DNA from 2 places in the Marinomonas profundi genome. Region 2 is predicted to be linked to the other one. Evidence: predicted binding sites of a transcription regulator. Region 2 holds the regulator's gene; the other holds the start of a gene.
What was found. Region 2 encodes FliA, which starts transcription of late flagellar genes. Its sites were predicted from a motif close to CTAAAGTTNNNNNNNNNNCNGCCGATA; they were not measured.
Positions count from the first base shown of each region.

Region 1: the regulator FliA is predicted to act here: its motif matches at 8,296-8,322, upstream of J8N69_RS11790 (flagellin N-terminal helical domain-containing protein).

Region 1 is NZ_CP073013.1:2,493,553-2,505,355, forward strand. Features, by position in the region: gene flgJ (flagellar assembly peptidoglycan hydrolase FlgJ) at 1-891, shown strand, start outside; gene flgK (flagellar hook-associated protein FlgK) at 1,015-2,991, shown strand; gene flgL (flagellar hook-associated protein FlgL) at 2,996-4,303, shown strand; gene J8N69_RS11775 (HD-GYP domain-containing protein) at 4,327-5,877, shown strand; gene J8N69_RS11780 (flagellin N-terminal helical domain-containing protein) at 6,250-7,134, shown strand; gene J8N69_RS11785 (hypothetical protein) at 7,718-7,993, opposite strand; gene J8N69_RS11790 (flagellin N-terminal helical domain-containing protein) at 8,377-9,261, shown strand; gene J8N69_RS11795 (flagellar protein FlaG) at 9,326-9,751, shown strand; gene fliD (flagellar filament capping protein FliD) at 9,787-11,442, shown strand; gene fliS (flagellar export chaperone FliS) at 11,483-11,803, shown strand, end outside.
Region 2 is NZ_CP073013.1:762,220-774,022, forward strand. Features, by position in the region: gene J8N69_RS03540 (OmpA family protein) at 1-638, opposite strand, end outside; gene J8N69_RS03545 (flagellar motor protein) at 670-1,407, opposite strand; gene J8N69_RS03550 (protein-glutamate methylesterase/protein-glutamine glutaminase) at 1,407-2,471, opposite strand; gene J8N69_RS03555 (chemotaxis protein CheA) at 2,498-4,783, opposite strand; gene J8N69_RS03560 (protein phosphatase CheZ) at 4,796-5,581, opposite strand; gene J8N69_RS03565 (chemotaxis response regulator CheY) at 5,591-5,971, opposite strand; gene J8N69_RS03570 (RNA polymerase sigma factor FliA) at 6,027-6,764, opposite strand; gene flhF (flagellar biosynthesis protein FlhF) at 6,861-8,147, opposite strand; gene flhA (flagellar biosynthesis protein FlhA) at 8,249-10,366, opposite strand; gene flhB (flagellar biosynthesis protein FlhB) at 10,394-11,530, opposite strand; gene fliR (flagellar biosynthetic protein FliR) at 11,523-11,803, opposite strand, start outside.

The sequences.
Region 1 (11,803 bases), 1.7 Mb from region 2:
AAAGATGTCGCCCAGCAGTTTGAATCAATCTTTATTAATATGCTGCTGAAAAATATGCGCAGCACCAATGAAGCCATTGGTGGCGGGCTTTTTTCCAGTGCGCAAACGAAACAATATCAAGAAATGATGGACTCTCAGATGTCTCAGGGCTTGGCGAAATCAGGTGGTATTGGTTTGTCAGAAGCACTGGTGCGTCAATATCAAACTCAGCAGCAAGGAGGTCTACGTTCCTCCGCAGCAAAAGAGCGGGGCGATACGGATTTTCTCAATCAAGTCGCGAAACAGGATTTAGTAAGAATTCAAGCTTTAGCGCATCGAGCTTCTACCGATTTTATCCAGTCGGTTCAGCAGGAAGCTGAGCAAAAGACCGCCGCGGTTTCTGGTGGTGACGCGGTTTCTGCGCCATCAGCCTTGTCTGTCGTGTTTGAATCGCCAGAAGCGTTTGTTGAGCACCTCTGGCCTCACGCTCAGAAAGCGGCGCAAACGCTAGGGGTCAACCCGAAAGCGGTATTGGCCCAAGCTGCATTGGAAACTGGTTGGGGGAAATACCCTATTGCCAAAGAGGATGGAGCGGCCAGCTTTAATGTATTTGGCATTAAAGCCGACAGCCGATGGCAAGGTGATCGAGCGGTGGTAAATACCTTGGAATTTCGTGATGGCGTCGCAAAACGCGAGAAAGCCGCCTTTCGAGCCTATGATTCTTTTTCGCAGAGCTTTGATGATTATGCGAACTTTTTGTCCTCTAGTGAGCGGTATAAAGATGCCCTCCAAGCTGGGGATGACGCGTCAATGTTTGCCGCTTCTTTGCAACAAGGCGGCTATGCCACAGACCCCAAGTATGCAGAAAAAATCGATAACATCCTTTCTAGTCAATGGTTTCAACGTTTGTAACAATAAAACCGCCCAATTCTCAGCATTGGTAAAGTTCTTGCATAAGTAGCCGATAGAGCTAAAGAAAGTGCACGGTTATTTTTGAAAAACGTACTATTTGAAAACGTACTAGGGGTGTGAGCTATGGGCTCAAATTTATATTCGATTGGTTTGTCTGGGTTACATTCCAGTAATGCTCGTATCAATACGACCGGGCAGAATACAGCCAATGTGGATACCGAAGGTTACAGTCGCCAACGAACGGATACTAGCAGTTCTCCCGTGGGCGGCGTTGTGCTTCGTGATACCTCACGCCTTGTTGATAAGTTTGTCAGTGCGCAAGTCAGGGCGGACACGTCGGATTTTTCCTACCATGATGCTTATCATTCTTTGATGTCCATGTCTGACAGCTTGTTGGCAGAAGACAGTGTGTCTTTAACCGGCTATCTTGATAAAGCCTTTAGCGCCTTGCAAGCCGCGAATAATGACCCAACGTCATCTTCCTTAAGGCAGCTTGCTCACTCCAGTTTGAATAACCTTGTTGAACAATACAAAACCTTATCAGGCTTAGTGCAGAATCAAGCCAACTTGGTTGACGAGCAGTTGTCATCGTCTTTGACCGACATTAATGCCATTACAACCAAAATATCGGATTTGAATGGCAAAATTTTGCGCGAAGAAGGTTTGTCTATTTCACCGGCAAATGAGTTGCGCGACCAGCAAGAGTTATTGGCAAAAGACCTTTCTAAGTATTTGGACATCAACGCTCAGTTTAATGATAAAGGGTTGATGACGATTCAGTTAAGGAATGGTCAGCCTTTGGTTATGGATCAAAACCCTACTGAGTTAAAGGTCGTACAAAACCCATTAAGCCCAAAGAAAATCGATCTTGTGGTCAGTTTTGGGGATTACAGTGTTGGTTTAAAAACAGACAGTCTTGGTGGCAGTATTGGCGGGCTGGTGGATTTTCGCTCAGAATTCAGTGAATACGCAGATCGTACCTTAGGGCAACATGCGATCGCCATTGCCGATGCTATGAATACGCAGAATGCGAAGGGCCTAGATGCGAATGGTGACTTCGGCCGAGATCTGTTTTCTTTGGGGAAAATAGAGATTTATTCCAGTAAAGATAATATCCATAAACTGTCGAACCTTTCGGTTAAGGTGTCAACGGGAGAGTCTGCCAAACTCACGACGAATACGTACGAATTTAATAGAACGGACGATGATCGATTTGCGATTACGCAATACGATTTAAATGGTAAAGCTGTGGGGCAATCAACTGTGTTTGATTTGTCTAGTATGACGCCGAATGCTAATGGCTATTATAAAATTGAAGAATTAGGATTGGATATTCGAGTCAGCGACTTGAGCGCCATAGACCAAGATGATGTATTTCGTTTCACACCCAGCGCCGGAGCGGCCGCGGGTCTGAGTTTGCATGCGAAAAATGGCGATGCTTTAGCGTTAAGCTCTCCAGTGGGCACGACGACCCATTCAGAAAATTTATCTGATGCTAAAATGTCGGTATCTTCGGTGACCAACACTCGGTCTGATACATCGGCGTTTGCGTCGGATGGTTCTCTTTACCCAAGTGCTCCCCATAAGATTTATTTTACATCGCCTAGCTCTTATGTGGTTCAGGATGCATCAGGCACCGAAATTGCCTCCGTCAATAATGTGTTGCAGTATACCGATTTACTTGAGCAGGCCGGTTTAGCAAAAGAAGCTGGGTTTGATGTGTCGGTGTCTTCTATGCCTCAGCAAGGTGATGAATTCTCAATTAGCACGGATAATATTGGCCCTTCTGATAACTTTAATGGCTTAGCATTAATCAATTTACAGAATCAGTCACTGGTAGAAGGCAAAGCCAGTTTAACCAAGGCTTTTGCTGGTTTTATTGCTCAGGTCGGTACAAAGACAGCAGAATCGGCAGGCCATGCAAAATCCAGTGAAGTTATTATGAATGACAGTGTGAACCGCCGAGATAGATTGTCCGCGGTCAGTCTTGATGAAGAAGCGGTAAATTTGCTGAAATATCAGCAATCCTACTCCGCTTCTGCTCAAGTGATAACGGCAGCTCGTACAACGTTTGAAACGCTGTTAGGGATCATGAGGTAAGTTTATGCGAGTGACAAATAATTTGATTTATAGTCAGTCGAGTCGGGCGATTGGCCAAGCAAACGAGAAGATCATGAACGCGCAGGAAAAAATTTCAGCGCAAACAGACATCGTTAGACCAAGTGATAACCCGGTTGGTGCGAGCCAGATATTAATGTATGAAGGCAATAATAATCGCCTCAAGCTGTTTGATGAATCGATTAAAATGGCAACAGGTAACCTAGAGTATCAAGAGGTTGCCTTGGATAGCCTAAACGATTCAATGGATGAAGTTCGAGGGCTTTTTATTCAAGCGCAAAATGACATCAATACCCAAGAAGATATTGATGCCATTGCGCAGGAAATAGCCTTGATAACCGAATCCATGGCCGAGTTGATGAATTCAAAAAGTGCAGATGGTAACTATATTTTTGCGGGTACCGATACGCAAGGGCCGCCCTTTGTATTGAATAGTGAAAGTCGTTACCAGTGGGCGGGCAATGAAGAACAAAAATTTGCTCAAATTTCAGAAGACATGAAGATCCCTGTTTCTGATTCTGGCAAAGCTTTGTTCCAAGATATTTGGACCAATCGTAGCTTTTCCTCTCAAGTGTTGGCGGGGGATGTTTCTCTAAAGTCGACAGTGAAAAATCAGGGGGATTTTAATGCGTTTATGGATGAGCATTACGACCCTGAAAGACCTGAGGCGAATGCCTATCGTCTAACCACATCGCCTGTGACGCCAGAAGGGGAAGCTGCCCAAGTCGAGATGAATTATGTCGGCTCAGATACCCGGGCTGATCAAGAAAGACGCCGTGCTTTTGATGGCACTCCTGGAACCTACAGCATAACGAATCATCTTGGTGAAGTTGTGTCTTCTGGCTCTTATACGGCGGGTAAGCCTATTGCGTTTGGCAGCATGTCGTTTCTATTAAAAGGGGCGCCAGGTGCAGAGGTTGATTTTGCGTTAGATAAGCCAAGACGAGATAACGTGCTCAATGAAATAAATGATACGTTAGCGGTGTTGAGGGATAAAACTTCCAGTCATGATGAGCGGCAGGCGGCTTTTTTTGATGCCACGACGAGCATTAATAATGCCCAGCGAAAAGTCAGTGAGGGTCGGTCTTCTGTCGGTTCAAGGTTGAATATTTTGCGGGATCGAGAAGATTTTAGCTCGGCTAACCAGCTATCAAATGCGGTGGCGCAGGATCGTATTGGTGGATTGGATCTCGCCGCAGCGGCAACCGAGTTGTCGATGAAAGAGTCGGCTTTGAATGCGTCGCAAAAAGTCTTTACTCGAATGAGTAATCTTTCTCTTTTTAATAAGATGTAAGTTTAGAGTGGTAGGTCAAAACGATGTCAGCATTTAACATAGAGTCCTGTTTTGGGGCTGATATCAATGTAGGGTATTTTAATATAGAAGAAATACTCGAAATATTGGAAATAAAAGAAAAAGTAGTTGGCAGTAAACGCGTTCAGAGCCTGATCAGAATGCATGGTCGCAAAGACCGAATTGTAGGGATTGCCATGCGTCAAATGGCATTTGATGTGTTGCGTCCAGTACTTGATGCTGAATTTCTTCCTCATGATCCGTATTTTGATAGTGACCAGTTATTAAGCAGTCGCCGAGAAAGGTTGTATGACGCTCAAGAGCGATTTCTTGTCCTTTGCCTGTCCATCGCCAGTGGGCGTTCGGTACGCAGTCTAAAAAAACTTAATCCTGACTTGAACACCAAAGAGCTACGCAGTAAGCATGCTCGAAATAAAAGTCTGTTTCGTTATTTTCGACAAGAATTAAACGAACATACTCGAGAATACATCTTGAGCTATAAAGCTCGTATGGATAAGAATGCCGCCGGGACTGGTGACCCAGTCAAAGACGATTCTAGTGTTCTCGCTGAGGCGGAGCAGAAAAACATAGCCTCCACGGCAATCAAAAAAGTGCCCCTCGAAAACAAGTTTATCCCCACCTCATTTGATGACGAAACCGCTGTTGCGTTTAAGTTGTTTCAAGATGGCCATACTTTGTTATCCAGCCAAGTAGAGTGCTTTAAACGGGGTAATAAGCTAGATATGTTGGCGTTGATGAAGTTTTGCCGTCGACTCATAGAATCTCATACCCGAAATAATTTTTCGTTAATGGCCATACGGCATATAAAAGACGCGTCGTCGTATTTGGAGCAGCATGCCATGGGCATGGCGGTGTTAGGGATTCATTTTGCTAAGGCGATGAAACTATCGAGCGCTTATGTGGAAGTCATTTCGCTGGGGGCGTTATTGTTTGATTTAGGTCGTTTCCGTTTGCCCGCTGCCATGGTGGCTAAAGCCACTAAAATGACCGAGGGCGAATTTGATTTGTTTCGTAAGCATATTCAATTTGGCGAACAAATTTTGCAAAAGTGCGATGGGGTTCCTAAAGCGGTTTATCAAATGTTATCTGACCATCATGAAAAAATGGATGGCTCGGGCTACCCAGCAGGTAAGCAGGGTGACGAAATTTCCGTCTATGGAAAAATCGCGGCCATTATTGATGCTTATGATGCTATGACCTCAGAACAGCCACATAAGCATTCTATGGGGCCAATAAAAGCCTGTTTGCAGATGCGCAAAGAGTCCGGTTTGGCGTTTGATAAGCAGTTGCTTGCCGTATTTCTGAAAAATATTGGTGCAGTTCCTGTGGGGTCTTGTGTGCTCTTGTCTAATGGACGGGTTGGCTTCGTCCTGACACTGAATAAGTCCTTCCAGCCCTCTTTGGTCCGCCAAGTGTACAGCATGACCAATAAAGCCTTTATTGAAGTGACAGACGTTGAGTTAAACAAGCCCGCCAATTTAAGAACTGAAATAGTGATTGAAAAAGAAGTCGATCCTCAAGACTTTGGCTTGCAGTTCATCAATCATATTTCATAATACCGTTCACCGTTCACCGTTCACCGTTCACCGTTCACCGTTCACCGTTCACCGTTCACCGTTCACCGTTCACCGTTCATAGAAAGAAGCATTAGATCTCAATGCTGTTTTCTCCTCTTTGCCTTTAAATTTCTATTGTTTTGACATTATTTTGGCTTTTTCGGCTTTTATTTTTAAAGTTATCAGCCTTGAGTTCGATAACTGTGAGTACCGCTTTTTTTGTGTTTAAAAAATGAATAGAACGTAAAAAAAGTATAAAAAAAAATTAAAGATCAGCGCTGAAGTGTCGATAACTTTAATAAGAGACAAAAACCAAATAACTAATTAAATCAAAAGGTTGTCTCGTCAAAAAATGTTTTTAGGAGAGATAAAATGGCTTTATACGTAAATACAAATGTGTCCTCGCTGAATGCTCAGCGTATGCTAAATAATTCCAGTCGTGAGCTTGATACAAGCTATCAGCGCTTGTCATCAGGTCAACGAATTAACAGTGCGGCAGACGATGCAGCCGGACTTCAAATTTCTGATCGTTTGACTTCTCAGATTAACGGTTTGAACCAATCTGTACGAAATGCAAACGATGGCATTTCCTTAGCGCAAACCGCGGAAGGCGCATTGGACGAAACGACCAGCATGCTACAGCGTATGCGTACTTTGTCCATTCAGGCTGCCAACGGTTCTAACTCAGACAGAGATCGTGTGGCCTTGCAGCAAGAAATGGGGCAGTTGTCCAAAGAAATTAACCGTATTGCCGACACCACGACATTTGGTGGTGCAAACTTACTTGATGGAACCTATCAAGGTATTTTCCAAGTAGGCGCCGATGCGAACCAAACCATCAGTTTTACGTTAGAGTTTGGTGGGGCGAATAATTCTATCGATTATCAGTCGAACAATGGCTTTACTATGTCCGGTTTATCGAATCAGTCTTCCTCTCAAGTGAGTGAGACAACGGCTTCGGTGTCTTCCATGGTAAATGCGCAAAGCATGATAAGCATCATTGACTCCATGATTTCCGCTGTTGACTTTAAGCGGGCGGAGCTGGGTGCGGTACAAAACCGTTTTAGTTCTACGGTGACTAACTTAAGTAACATCTCTGAGAACGTATCGGCAGCACGAGCCCGTGTTCGTGATGCTGACTTCGCTCAAGAAACGGCAAACTTGACCAGTGCACAAATTTTACAGCAAGCGAGTAGTACGATTCTTGCCCAAGCAAATCAGCGTCCTCAGACGGCATTATCTCTACTAGGTAGTTAATGATAAAAATGGCATGACGTGAAGCGGCACTAGATTGCGGCTTCTCCAAAGTATTCGAGTTTATTCTCGGATTATGGGCAACTTCTCTCTCCTAGAGGTGCCTTTTAAGCCGGGTGATTTTTTTCACCTGGCTTTTTTTTGCCTAAATAACGCGATATTGCGTTGTTGTTTGACGGTAATGGGGGGAAGGCTTATGCCATAGCGGATTAATGGGCAAATTGAGCGACGTGAGCGCGCGCTGTTTGTTCCTGATTGGCTTTGAGATGGGCTTTGTTAATGATGACAGCCAGTTAATGAATTTTTCGACAGTGAGGTATTAGGCGACGAAAGTATGTTTAGGCGTTTTTTTATGAGCACAAATGTTTTCAGGCTGTATTGGTTTGAGTCATGTCTATTTGAGTCATGCTATTAGGCCTTGCCTGTTTAGAGCGGCTGCTTAGGGCGTGCCTGTATGGGCGGCATTTGTTTGGATCACATCTAGGTTGTGAGCATTACTTGAACTTCTAAAAAGTAACCGGCGATAGATTTCTATTGTGGTTACTAAGCAGTTTGGGCGTGTGAACGGCGGTGTCTTGTTAGGAAGTTATTTTCTGGCGGTAGGCGTATGGGTGAATGAAAAATACACGGTATAAAACGAGGCTTTATTTTTGTTTGCCATATAACGCGCAAAGGTACTGTTGTGCTCGGTTTTTTGCCTATCTAAGAAATGGCACAGCACAGCTGCGTCTTGTTTTTTGTGTATGGGCTTTTGCTGTTGTATGGCCGCTTGTGTCTTTGTGTCTTTGTGCCTTTGTGCCTTTGTGCCTTTGTGGATATTGGTTTTGTTGGTGATGTTTTGTGGGTGGCAATTTTTTGTCACTTTGTGTCGTTGGTTTGTTTTTGTGGCGCTATTTTGCCACTTGGCTTTTTGCCGTTTTCGAGAGAGCGGGCCTCAGTGTTATTCAGATCAAAGGCTTTTTGTCAGCTCATTGTAGAAATACGAATGTTAAAGGTGTTTTAGGGTGTGTTTTTAGGTTAATTGACGTGAAAACACCGTTTTTTGGAAAAAAGAGTAAAAAAATTTAATTATTATTTACTCTTTTAAAACAACCAGTTAGGCAGTTTTCTGCCTCTTGAAGGGATATTTTTTTCCGCTTTGTGGAAAAAAATATCCGAAATTGACTAAAGGTTTTCAAAGTCTTGTCGAAAACCTTATACGATCTGCTTTTTATTGCAGGATTTAATAAAACCTAGGAGGCTATAATGGCTCTATACGTAAATACGAATACGTCATCTTTAAGCGCACAGCGTCAGTTGATGAGCTCAGCAAAATCTTTGGATACTTCTTTCGAACGTTTGTCTTCTGGTTTGCGGATTAACAGTGCGGCGGATGACTCGGCAGGGTTATTGATCTCTAACCGTTTGACCTCTCAGGTCAATGGTTTAAACCAGTCTGTGCGAAACGCTAATGATGGTATCTCTTTGGCTCAAACCGCTGAGGGTGCATTAGATGAAACATCTAATATGTTGCAACGTATGCGTACCTTGTCTATCCAGGCAGCAAACGGGTCAAACTCAGATAAAGACCGTGCAGCGCTTCAGCAAGAAATGGGTCAACTATCAACCGAAATCAACCGTATCTCTTCGGATACAACATTCGGTGGTGAGAATTTATTGGATGGTACTTACACTGGTATTTTCCAAGTAGGTGCGGACTCTAATCAAACCATTAGTTTTAACTTAACGGATGGTGGTGTTACTAATTCCATTGACTTCGCGGGTAATGCTGGCTTCACTATGTCCGGTTTATCGAGCAGTGCGAGTACAGCACAAGTGAGTGTAACAAGCGCTTCTGTATCGACTATGGCAAATGCGCAAAGCATGATCGATGTATTAGACACCATGATTTCTGCCGTTGACTCAAAGCGTGCCGAATTGGGTGCGATTCAAAACCGTTTTGGCTCTACTATCAGTAACTTAAGTAACGTCACAGAAAACGTATCGTCTGCTCGTTCTCGTGTACGTGATGCTGACTTTGCGGCAGAAACGGCGGAGCTAACAAGCTCTCAGATTCTTCAGCAAGCAAGCTCATCTATTTTGGCTCAAGCGAACCAACGTCCACAAACCGCTTTGTCTCTTCTAGGCTAAGCGTTAGTGGTAGCGGAAAGCTGGGACGTTGTCCCGGCTTTTGTCTATCCGGAGAAACTCTGTTATGTCCATTAATGTCAGTGATTTTTCTAAGCAGGGTATTCCATACTCTTTAAGACCTAACGAACAGCGCGCCGCAGAGGATTTTGCTGCACTGCGTCAGAGTAATGCTAAAGTTGTCCAAAATACCGCCGATAGCAACAAAGCGGATAGGGACAATAACCCGTCTCATTTCTCGAACTTATCGGCACCGGTTGAGCCTAATGATTTAAAGGCAATGAATAAAAAGCTGTCCCAGTTAAATGTGCATTTAACCTTTGAAATGACAGAAGACCGAGCACAAAATATTGTAAAAGTATTGGATCAGTCAACAGGGGATGTAGTTCGTCAAATTCCGACAGAAGAGTTTCTTAAAATGTCTGAGAGAATTGATGCTATTATGAGCCAGTTGAGTGATATCAAGGGAACCTTGGTAAACAGTGAGGTTTAACTAGACATAGATAGAAAGCGTTAGGAGATAAAGTTATGGCGGTAGGCTCTTTAGGGGCGGGATCTGGTATAGACCTAGAGTCTCTAGTAAAGCAAATGGTAAGTGCTCAAAAAGACGTCAAGGTTAAACTTTATCAAGATAAAATTAATGGCTATGAGGCTGAATTTTCTGCTTTAGGCCAAGTCGGTTCTGCTATTGATAACTTTAAAAGCTCAGTGCAGGCACTGAATAATGACGACCTTTTTACTGGGCGCGATGCTAAAATTGCGCAAAAAGAAGGTGAAGAAGTTGTTTCTATTACCACAGATAACACGGCTTCGAATGGCTCTTATGCGATTGATGTCAATCAGTTAGCAAAAGGCAGCCGTATTATGTCTGCGCAAGGATTATTTTCCTCTGCGGATGAGGTCATCACCAAAGAAGACGCACAACTTATTTTTAAGGCTGGCAGCCATGAATTCTCTATCAATGTTGATGCCGGCACGACCCTATCTGAATTACGTAACCAGATTAATACTTCCGAAGACAACTTTGGCGTATCAGCGAATTTGATTGATGACGGCAATGGCAACCTATTTTTTACCGCAACATCCTCTATTCAGGGCGCTGGTAACACGCTCAAAATTAGTAACACGTCTATTGTTAGAGATGAAGATGGCAATATTATCGACAACAGCAAAGACGCCATCGACGTAAAAGATCCTATTGAAGAGCAAGACGCCGTTGAAAAAAGCAACGAGGTAGCGGATGACGCTAAGCCAGTTGACGAGCCTGACGAATTGGATTTGGAAGGCGATGATGTCGACTTTGCCAACGATGGCCCTATCCCTGCTGATGAAGAAAAAGACATTGCAGAAACAGCCAGTGCCGCAGATATTGAGCCTGTCGAGATCGAAACAGACGACACCGATAACACGGAGGTCGCTCCATTCGCAGCTGGACTTACGTTAGACAGTGTTTCCACCGAAGGCATGACGGCTGGTTTGTATGCTCCTCTAGGGGAAGAAGCGCGTGACGCGGTGATTACCGTTGATGGTATTCAAATTCGTAATCAATCAAATACCTTTGATGACGCGGTCGCGGGGTTGTCCATTGAGGCGTTAGCGCCAACGGACAAAACCACCAAGGTTGACATCAGTTTTGACCAGAAAACCGTACAAGAAACCATTGAAGCCTTTGTTGCCTCTTACAATGACATGGTCGGATTCTTACAAGCCAGTACCGACAAAGATGCGGTTTTAAATGGCAACAGTATGATTCGTACACTGCAATCATCCTTGTCTACCCAATTAATGAGCAGTCATGGTGAGGCCGGAACCTTCACGTCTGTTTTTGATTTGGGCATCAAAATGGACAACAAGGGCATGCTAAGTTTTAACAATGCTAAATTCGACGATGCCATGAAGCGGGGCTACAGTGAAATTGCCCCAATGATATCAGGAAAAAATGGTCTGGCTCAGTCACTGGAAAATTTGCTAAGCAGCTATACGGGTTCAGCTGGAATGACAAACACATTAAAGGATTCGCTGACTCGGTCGATAGATAATACAGAAGAGACATTGGAAGCGTATGAAGATCGGATGGTTCGTTATGAAGAATCACTTCGCTCTAAGTTTGCTGGTTTGGATTCTCGCTTGGCCAACATGAATGCGCAAGGCGGCTATCTAAATTCTGTATTAGCGAAAATGTAAACGGTTTTAAACAGTAATACTCGAATTAATGGGGTTGTGTATGTACAAGAGTAAAGGGATCCAAGCTTACAGAAAGGACTCAATTAAGTCCGATTTAGCATCGGCTGATCCTCATCGCGTCATTCAGCTCTTGATGCAAGGGGCGCTTGAGAAGTTAGCCCTAGGAAAGGGCTGTATTGAACGTTCGGACTGGGAAGGTAAAGCCGCCGCGTTAACGCGAGCGAGCGAAATTATCAATGCGCTAAGAGACGCGCTAGATAGAGATGCTAACCCAGAGTTGGTCGATAACCTTGAGTCGCTTTACGAATACATGATGGTTCGAATTACTGAGGCCAGTGTGACCAAAGACACGGCTATTATC
Region 2 (11,803 bases):
ATTGATGGATCAACACCTCGATAGATCAATTCGTCCACGACAGAAGAAGAGCGCATACTGGATAAATGCCAGTTAGAGATTAAACGTCGAGAGTTCACCGGTAAATCATCCGTATTCCCCTCCACTAAAATAGCGGATGGATAGGCCTTCAACACATTCGCAATGGTCATTAATAACGCAACCGCTTCGTTGGTCAAATCATACTCACCTTGACCAAATAATAGACCTGATTTTAGCTCTAAACTCACCCAGTCAGTCGATTCAGTTACTGAAATTTGGCCCGCTTGATGCAAACCTGAAAATTGATTTTCAACGACTTGGCTCAATAAAGCATAAACGGAGGAAGAGGTATTTTCTTCGATGGTAGGCACGGCGGCAGGAATTGGCTTGGCGTCGATCACTTCGACATCTTTTGGCTCGCCCACGATGGGCTCACCAATATTAATTGGTTTGACCGATTTCTGAACCGCATCAAAAACCCCTCGAAGTGTTTCCTTTAAGCGCTGTTCGTCACCTGTATTTTTCAACGAAATAGAATACAGCGCCACAAAAAAAGCAAACAACAAGGTAATAAAGTCGGCATAAGACAGCACCCAACGGTCTCGACCTGGTGCGCTAGAAGGGTGTGATTTGATCACCCGACGACGCCTTGATGATCGAGTCGGCGTGTCACCCATAAGTGTTTAACTCAAGCTCTAATCGATATGGATGTTTGCCTGTTGCAATCCCACAGATACCATCAACCAGTAACTGATGGTATAGCAGCTCTTTTTCCACATAATTGGTGAGCTTTTTAGTAATAGGGAAAATGATCAAGTTTGCAAAGCCCTGACCATAAAGCGTAGAAACAAATGCCACCGCAATACCATGACCTAATGCTTCTGGACTGTCTAAATTTGCCATGGCTTGGATTAACCCAAGGACTGACCCCATAATTCCCAACGTAGGAGCATAACCGCCAATAGACTCAATAAAAGACACGCTTCTCATGCGTTTATCATAAATACGAACCGCATCATCATGCAGCCGATCGGCCAATAAATCGGGGTCCGTTCCATCTATCGCCATTTGTAAGGCACGTGACGAAAAGCGACTTCCCATCGCATCAATATCAGACTCCAACGCCAATAATGATAACCTTCTGGCTTTATGGGCAAGGTTATTTAAAGAGGCTCGAGCAGAATGAAAATCATAAACAGGGGGGAAAAGACTCCATTTCAGCAAAATAAGCGCGCGCGTTGCTTCTTGGATACTACTTTGAACTAATGAGGCACCGATACTGCCAACAATAACGATGATGGCAGAAGGAAGGTTTAGCAGGAGGACGACTTCGCCGCCTCCTAACCAGTTGGCTAGAAATACAGAACTAAAGGCAATGAGAAGGCCAGCTAAGGTGACAAAATCCACTAACTGACCTCACGTGCAATACGTTCACCAATATGCTCTAAGTCAATAATATCATCGGCTAAATTTGCCTTCTCTACTGCCATTGGCATGCCGTAAATAACGCAAGACTCTTCACTCTGAATCCAGACTCTTGAGCCTGAACTTTTTAACATACGCGCCCCTTCTCGACCATCAACGCCCATTCCCGTCATCACCACAGATAACACCTTACCTGGGTAACACTTTGATGCAGAGCCGAATGTCACATCGACTGAAGGCTTATAATTAAGTCTTTCATCGCCATCAAGAATACGGACACAGCCGCCGTTTCTAGAATCGATCATCATCTGTTTGCCGCCCGGGGCGAGCAAGGCCACCCCCGCTTCTAGACGATCACCATCCTGAGCCTCTCTCACCGTAATCTGACATATATTGTTCAGACGTTCTGCAAACGCACCAGTGAAAGCAGCAGGCATATGCTGCACCAACACCAGCGGGGCTGAAAAGTTTTTAGGAAGTTTTGTCAACACCGTTTGCAGCGCCATCGGACCACCTGTTGAAGTACCGATAGCAACCAAGCTGACGCGTTTTCTAACTCGTGGAATAATCACACCACGATCAGTCACAATAGGCTTAGGCGCCTCTCGTGGAGCAAGCGCCGCCACCGGGCCTCGACTTCCCGCTAAACGCGTTCGTGCAACCGTTAACACTCGTTCCACTAATGCGCGCTTAACGACCGCTGAATCTCGAGAAATATCCTCAAAATTCTTCGGCATAAAGTCAACCGCACCCGCTTCCAGAGCATCAAGAGTGACTTTCGCACCTTCATGAGTCAATGAAGAAAACATCAGCACAGGTGTTGGCTTAAGCTTCATTATATTCACAACAGCGGCAATGCCGTCTAGGACAGGCATTTCGTAATCCATTGTGACGACATCTGGTGATAAAGATTGCACTTTATCTATCGCTTCCCTGCCATTATTTGCAGTGCCTACAACAATTAGTCGGGGGTCAGCTTCAAAAATTTCAACCAACCGTCGCCGAAAGAAACCAGAATCATCAACAACCAGCACCTTAACAGGCATATCACATCCCCTAAATGAAAAACCTACTATCTAGATGCATAACTTTTCAGCATGCTAGGTACATCCAGAATCAATGCAATACGACCATCACCAGTAATTGTTGCGCCTGCTATTCCGGCAGTACCCTGCAACATTTTCCCTAATGGTTTTATAACCACCTCTTCTTGGCCGACTAACTGATCAACAACAAAACCCACTTCACTCATTCCTACCTGAACAACGACAACGTGAGCTTCGGTCGGTAGATTGTCTTTGTTACTGCCTTTGATCAACCAATTCTTAAGATGAAAGATAGGGAGCGTTTTGCCCCTAATAACAACGACTTGTTGACCATCTACCACATTGGTTTTCTTCAAGTTCAGGTGAAATATCTCATTCACACTAACCAACGGGAAAGCAAACGCTTGATCCGATAAAGTCACCATCAAGGTAGGCATAATCGCCAGTGTCAAAGGCACTTTAATAATGAATCGAGAGCCTTGGCCAAGAACCGATTTAATTTGCAGCGTACCATTAAGCTGAGATATTTTGGTTTTCACCACATCCATCCCAACACCACGGCCAGACACATCGGTAATTTCTACCTTAGTAGAAAACCCTGGAGCAAAGATTAAATTAAAGGCTTCTTCATCCGACAACCTATCTGCCGCATCAGTGTCCATTAACCCTTTTTCAACGGCCTTTCTGCGCAACAAGCCTGGATCCATACCCGCGCCATCATCTTCGATGGAGAGCAAAATATGATCGCCTTCTTGTTCAGCAGACAGCACAACGGTTCCCACTCGCGGTTTACCATTCGCCTCACGAACGTCTGGTGCTTCCACACCATGGTCTACTGAGTTTCGCACCAAGTGAACCAGTGGATCGGCTAACGCCTCTACGAGGTTTTTATCCAAATCTGTTTCTTCCCCGCGAAGAATCAAACTGACTTCTTTCTTCATGTTTCGAGCAAGATCTCGAACCACTCGCGGGAAGCGCCCAAACACTTTCTTGATAGGCTGCATACGCGTTTTCATGACCGCGTTCTGCAAATCCCCAGTCACCACATCCAAGTTGGACACGGCTTTCCCCATGGACTCGTCGTCACTTTGCAGTCCCAAACGAACTAAACGGTTACGAACTAATACCAGCTCACCAACCATATTCATTATATCGTCTAGACGCTTAGTATCGACACGCACCGTCGCTTCTTGGGTAACGGGTGAATTCGCTGTCTTTTCTTTTACATTATCTGCATCTTTTTCCTGTGGCTCTGGGGCTTTAGCCGCTGGCCTAACAGGTGCTTTTGGCGCTACTTTCGGCTTTGACGTTTCTTTCGGTGCGGCTTTAGGCGTGGCGTCTTCAGCCTTTTTCGCGCCAGCTTTACCTTGTAAACTGTCAAGTAGAGATTCAAATTCGTCGTCTGTAATTAAATCCGACGCTGCATCTACTGACGAATCACGACCAGAATGATTAGCATTATCCGCCGATCTAGGTGCTTTTTGCTCGTCTTTTTCACTTGATGCACTTTCGCCATGCAGCTTATCCAGCAAGGCTTCAAATTCATCTTCCGTAATTTCATCTGAGGAACTTGCCGTGTCTTTTTCGGCAGGCGTATCACCAAGACCAGGCGCACCACTACCGTGCAGCTGGTTTAATAGTGCATCAAACTCATCTTCTGTAATTTCATCATCGGATCTATCAGGCTTAGCTGAATCTGACTGATTAGCGCTGTTGTTTTTCGCTGTGTCACTTACTTTTGGCGAATCTTCGGGTTGAGTGTCTGCCAAAGCATCTAACAAGGATTCAAACTCATCATCCGAAATATCAACTGGTTCATCCAGATTCGATGTCTCTTCTGTTGCATTTGTCTCTACGTCATCTTGCTCTTCAGCAACATCTTCAATCTCATCTTCATTATGCCCAGCAAGCTCTTCCGCTGTCGGAGGCTTGGCGTATGCAGCGAGCGCTGCGATCAGCTCTGGTGAAGCACGTTCTGGCTCAGCGCCAGCACGAACAGCATCGAACATTTCATTTACAGCATCAAGCGCCTGCAACACAATGTCCATTAAATCAGAGTCTATTTTACGCTGACCATTTCTTAAGATATCAAATACGTTTTCCGCGTAATGACAACAATCAACCAACGCGGTTAATTGTAAAAACCCTGCACCACCTTTGACAGTGTGAAAGCCACGAAAAATAGCATTAAGCAGCTGTTTATCGTCAGGGTTTTGCTCTAAATCTACTAATTGCTCGGAAAGCTGCTCTAGAATTTCACCAGCTTCTACCAAAAAATCTTGTAGAATCTCTTCATCGACCTCGAAACTCATCCTCAGCTCCTTCTAGAAACCAAGACTTGATAGCAAGTCGTCTACTTCGTCTTGACTATTCAGTACTTCAGGGTTGTTTTGTTTATTAATAGCTGGGCCATGTCCACGAGTGTCATCGTGTTCAGACTCATTCTCTTGATGTTTAATCCCGGAGATACTATCAACGCGTCCAGCAACAGCAACGAGATGCACAAGTTTTTCTTCTACATCTCGAATTAAATCATTCACTCTAGCGATAACTTGACCCGTTAGGTCTTGATAACCTTGCTCTAGAAGAATTGTGTTGAGGTTTGAATGCAAAGTGGTGGCACTGTCGTCTGCGTATGACAAAAAGACATCAATGCGCTTATATAAGTCTCGAAATTCTTGTGGTGTTAAATCCCGTTGGATTAAACGCCCCCAATCTTTTCGCAGTGCTCTAGCTTGAGATTGTAGTTCACTGGCAACAGGGACACTGCTGTCCACCATATCCATGGTTTTATTGGCAGCGGCACTGGTTGTTTCAATAACATAATTCAATCGATCTGACGCATCGGTGATTTTAGTGGCAGAGTCGCCTCCTTCACCAATAACCAAATCCATTGAGTCAACTTGAAAATCACGAATAGCATCATGCAAACTTCGCGTTAAAAAACCAACTTCATTATAGAAGCTGCTGTGACGAGCCTCGCTTAGCTCTTGGATTATCTTAATCGCGCCACTGAAGTCGCCTACTTCTATATGGTTTAAAAGCTCAACAGCGCCGTCTTTAACAAGATTTTCAAACTCTACTAAACCAGATCCTGAAACGTTTGGCATCTAAATTCCCTATTTGGCCGCATCTATTCGTTCGAATATTTTCTCAATTTTTTCTTTGAGAGCTACCGCGGTAAAGGGTTTCACGACATAACCATTTACGCCAGCTTGTGCCGCCGCAATAATTTGGTCACGCTTGGCTTCCGCCGTTACCATAAGAACAGGAATGCTTTTTAATTTCTCATCTGCGCGAACCGCTCGAAGTAACTCAATACCGGTCATGCCAGGCATATTCCAATCGGTCACTAGAAAATCAATGGTTCCACCCTGAAGAATAGGCAGCGCGGTTGTTCCATCGTCCGCTTCAACTGTATTGGTAAACCCTAAATCCCGCAGTAAGTTTTTAATGATTCGTCTCATTGTCGAGAAATCATCAACAATCAGGATCTTCATGTTTTTATCCAATGCGACCTCCACACCCCAACGGTACTATTTCACAACTCATAATTTAATCTCGCCAATCACTTAATCTTGCTCGCAAGCGTATAGCCGCTTGACCATGAATTTGACTCACCCTTGATTCACTGACACCTAACACAGCGCCAATCTCTTTCAAGTTAAGCTCATCATTGTAATACAACGATAATACTAATTTTTCCCTCTCGGGCAGTCCTTCTATCTCTTGCGCAAGTTGACGCTGAAAGCCATCCTCTTCAACGAGAGAATAGGGTGCACTGCCAGCTTCAGCTTCGACACTGTCTAAGTGGCTAGAGTCAGAGTCTAGCATTTCTTCATAGCTAAACAACTGGGTCGACATGGATGAATGTATCATTTCATGATATTCATCCATAGTAATGCCCATATGAACCGACACCTCCATATCTGAAGCCTCTCGGCCCAAAGTTGCCTCTAATTCTTTTATCGCATTAGTGACGGCTCTACCATTTCGTCTGACGGATCGAGGAGCCCAATCACTTTTCCTGACTTCATCCATCATGGAGCCACGAATGCGAATACCGGCATATGTTTCAAAACTAGCGCCTTTGGTGGACTCAAAACGTTTGTACGCTTCAATCAGCCCCATCATGCCAGCTTGAGTCAAATCATCCACATCAACACTATCTGGCAGACGTGCCAATAGATGGTAGGCAATTTTTTTCACCAAATACCCATATTGTTCAACAATCGCATCAATCGGAAGCGTTGCCTTTTTTGAGTATGTGCTGTATCCGTTTTTGGTCTGCATAAAATAGTCTAAGCAACCTTTACCATTTAAGTTAGTTGCGCCAATCCACTGTACTACATAGTTTGGCGTAACGCTTTCAGTAATAACATTTTTTTATTAACTGCCGTACTTTAACGCCCCATAAAGCTGACTATAGTGCTCAGCCGTATACACAGCACGGCTGATTATATTATGGGCTCGCGCAGGCTCAATATCATCGGGAATGCGCTGACCATCAGCGATATACACGACTGGTAAACCTTCCTCAATAACTACACTAATTGCTTCACCAAGTGAAGCAGATTCATCTAATTTGCTTAAAACACACCCATCTAACTGCACTTGCGAGTAGACATCCACAACTGTCTTCAACACTTGTCGCTGACTAGTGCAAGGCAACACCAATAATTTTTTAAGATTGGCTCTAGCACGCTTCATCATTAATAGTTGGCGCTCAAGATTTGAGTCTCTAGGATTCATACCAGCAGTATCAACCAACACTAGAGAATAGTTCGCATATTTTGCCAACACCTCATTTAAATCCGAGTACTCATTCACCACTTCAACAGGTACATTTAATATGCGACCAAATGTTCTCAATTGTTCATGGGCAGCGATGCGGTAAGTATCTGTTGTGATAAGAGCCACGCCTTCGGTTCCGTGCTTCAATACATGTTGAGCCGCGATTTTGCCGATGGTGGTTGTTTTCCCCACCCCTGTTGGCCCCATAAAAGCAATACAACCGCGCAGCTCTGATGCACTAGAACGGGTAGGAATGTAATCTGCTAAATGCGCCAACAAGCGATTCCAGTCGTCTTCTCGCCCTCTCAAATCAATATCATCAATCAATCTTGAGACCACAAAATCAGACAAACCTAAGCCTTTCAACTTTTCACGAGCGCGTGCCTCAACCATGCCCTCTTTGGCATTCGAACGCGCTTCATTTCGCTCTCTCTCTTCCAGTAAAGTCCGTACTTTTTGCAGCTCTATTTCCATTTCTCGTAGCTGCTTCGTACTATCATTATTACGAATAGAAAGAGCCTCTTCAACTACGGGATCTTTTTCATCTTCAGACAATGGAGGCATTTCGAAAGAAGTTGGTGGTGTCGTTTTTTGAGCTGAGGGAGCAGACATCGCAGGTGGAGCCGTCTGTAATTTAGCCTTTTCGATACGCTGCAAATAATTAACACTAGGGTCAGCATATCGCTCTGAACGATCTACAGCAGGCTTTTTAGACACCATGCTAGAAGGTAAAGACCCATCGTAATCTAAAGCCGCAACTATCTCTATCTCACCGGTAGGCAGACGCTGATTTGACAAAATGACCGCATCAGGGCCCACAGCATCACGAACCTTCCGTATCGCTTGCCGCATGTCAGGTGCTCGAAACCGCCTAATTTGCATGAATAACTTAATCCTTCCAGTGTATTTTTCTTACAAATCCATAGCTTACCCGAAAGATTCAAATAAATACAGACGCAATAGAGAGCATTAATAGACGTTTTTTACTGACCAATAACACCGACCACCGTAATGCGTTTATGGTCAGGCACTTCTTGATAAGAAAGAACCGCCATATTGACCACGCCATAACGCATAAAACGCGCTAACATCGGACGAATGGGCGCCGAGACAATTAAAATAGGCGTATTCCCCATCGCCTCCTGCTGCTCAGCCGACTGGCGCAAAGAAGCTTGCAACTGCTCAGCCATTTGCGGCTCCAAAATCAACGCCTCTTCATTTTTAATGCCAGACTGCTGACTCTGCTGAACCGTCTGCATCAACATTTTTTCCAACTGAGGCTCAAGAGTCAATACAGGAATTTCTTCAACACCATCTGCCAACGTCTGAATAATCAATCTAGACAAAGAGGTTCGAACCGCCGCAGTCAATATCATCGGATCCTGAGTTTTAGGCTGCACCCCCATTATTGCTTCAGCAATGGTGCGCATATCTCGAAGCGGCACCCCCTCGATTAGCAAGTTCTGCAACACTTTCAAAAGCACACTCAATGGCACAGTGTTGGGCACCAACTCTTCCGCCAACTTAGGATTATACTGCTTCAACAAACTTAACAATTGCTGAACTTCATCATGACCAATAAGCTCATAAGCGTGTTTGTGCATGATCTGATTAATATGTGTCGCCACCACCGTGCTCACATCAACCACAGTGTAGCCATAAGTTTGCGCTTGATCGCGCTTCTTTGGATCAATCCAAACCGCATCCAAGCCAAATGATGGATCTTTGCCCGCAATACCATCAACCGTGCCAAATACTTGCCCAGGATCAATCGCTAAATCTTTATCTGGATGCACTTCAGCCTCAGCCAGACTCACCCCCATTAGCGTCACACGATACGCATTTGGCATTAAATCCAAATTATCGCGAATGTGCACACTCGGCACTAAAAAGCCCAGATCCTGAGAAAGTTTACGGCGCACCCCTTTAATCCGCGCCAACAACTCGCCACCTTGCGTTTTATCCACCAAAGGAATAAGACGATAACCCACTTCCAAACCCAGCATATCTACCGGCGCGACATCATCCCAACTCAAATCCCTAACTTCTGAAGCTGACGGGCTATCAGAAGGCGATTTGCTGGCATTTTTTTGCCCTTGTTTTGACTTTTGCTTTTTTTGATGATCAAGAAAATACGCCAATCCTCCCAAACAAGCCGCCAATGATAAAAAGGAAAAGTGCGGCATGCCTGGCACGACACCCATGATAGTCATGACAGCAGCGGCGACATATAGCGCTTTTGATGAGCCAAACATTTGCCCCATCACCTGCGTCCCCATGTCTCCCGACTCATTCACCCGAGTCACCATGATCGCCGCCGCCGTGGACAACATCAAAGAAGGCAACTGAGCCACCAGACCATCACCAATCGTCAATAAAGAATAGCGCTCAATGGCTTGCGTAAACGAAAGGTCATGTTGCGCCATACCAATGGACAAACCACCAATAATATTAATCCCAAGGATCAACAACCCAGCAATCGCATCCCCTTTAACGAACTTCGAAGCACCGTCCATAGAACCATAAAATTCAGCTTCTGAAGCAATTTCTGTACGTCGAATCTTAGCCTGATCCGCGTCTATCATCCCGGCATTCAAATCCGCATCAATGGCCATTTGTTTGCCCGGCATAGCATCCAAGGTAAAACGCGCACTCACTTCAGAAATACGCCCCGCCCCTTTTGTCACCACCACAAAATTGATGATCATTAAGATAGCAAACACCACAAAACCAACAACATAGTTGCCGCCAATCACCACTTCACCAAAGGCTTGTATTACCTTACCTGCCGCATCGCTACCTTCATGTCCATCCAGCAAAACCACTCGCGTTGAGGCCACGTTGAGCGCCAGCCTCATCAAGGTAGAAATCAATAAAACCGTCGGGAAAACAGCAAAATCCAAAGGGCGTAGGGAATACACCGCCACCAGCAATACAACAATAGCCAACGCAATATTAAAGGTAAAAAGAACATCCAGAAGAAAGGCAGGAATAGGTAAAATCATCATCGCCAAAAGCGACAACAATAAAATAGGAACGCCTAGATTCCCTCGAAAAACACCTTGAACTTGCCCTGTAAGCCGACCACGGTCAAAATTCACAAAACATCTCTATAAAAAAACATATGATTAATTACCATCCCACTGAAACTCATCGGGCACATCCAAATTGGGCATAACGTCGGGCCTCGGCGCCCCAGTACGGGCATTACGCAACTGATACACATACGCTAACAACTGAGCAACCACCTTAAACAACCCCTGAGGGATTTCTTCACCGATTTCCGTATGATGGTAAACCGCACGCGCCAAGGTGGGGGATTGTATCACAGGGATATCATAGTGATTGCCCACTTCACGAATTTTCAAGGCAATAAAGTCCCCGCCTTTAGCCAATAAAACAGGCGCGGACCCACTGGTTTGATCGTACTTGAGAGCCACAGAAAAGTGTGTTGGGTTGGTAATAATAACATCAGCCTGAGGCACATCAGACATCATTCGATTCATTGCCGCCTGTCGTTGCATCTGACGTATTCGGCCACGCACCAAAGGATCACCTTCTTGCTGTTTAAACTCGTCTTTTACTTCCTGCTTGGTCATTTTTAGCTTTTCCTTATGAGACCAAACCTGAAACGGCACATCAATCGCCGCAATCAACACCAGCGCAAGACTAACAAAAACAAACGACCAAATAACAATGTCGACACCATGAGCAATAGATAACGCTATCGGCTGAAAAGTCAGCCCTAAGGTTTCCGGCAAAAAATAGCGCAGCACTAAATAAGCAACCACACCAACTAAGCTCACCTTTGCAATAGCCTTTAAAAGCTCAACCAAGGACTGCACAGAAAACATTCGCTTCAAACCAGCGATGGGGCTCATTTTACTCAACTTTGGCGTTAACGGCTCCCAAGAAAAATTCAAGCCTCCTAATGCAATACTACCAATCACGCCCGCCGCCGCTAATACAGACATCAACAACACCATAGAATTCATCATCGATGCCACAGACCCATAAAGGTGGAACACCATACGACTTAAATCAAACACATCTTCTCGCTCAACGGAGAAATTAAAGTCAAACAACGCCGCCAAATCACGAACCAACAACATACCCGTGGCATAAATAGTCGCTGCGGCCACAACCAACAGCAGCGCAGAACTTAAATCTTTGGAACGAGCAATATTGCCCTTTTCACGCGCATCCTGGAGTTTCTTACTACTGGCACCTTCCGTTTTTTCACTGCCGTCTTCATTTTCAGCCATCTAACTGAATCCCCCACGCGGTTTTTAACCATTGAATCATTTCATCAAAAAACAACAAATAAATACTTAAAAAGTCTTCCAGCATAATCCAAAAAAAGAACAGCGAAAACAACATTATGATAGGAAAGCCAAGGGCAAAAATATTCAACTGAGGAGAGGCTTTTGCTACCACACCAAACGACAAGTTAATCACCAATACGGCAATCGCTAAAGGCAAAACGATCAGCAAGGCTTTTTCAAACATCCACCCACCCAACAAAACCAACTGCCAAT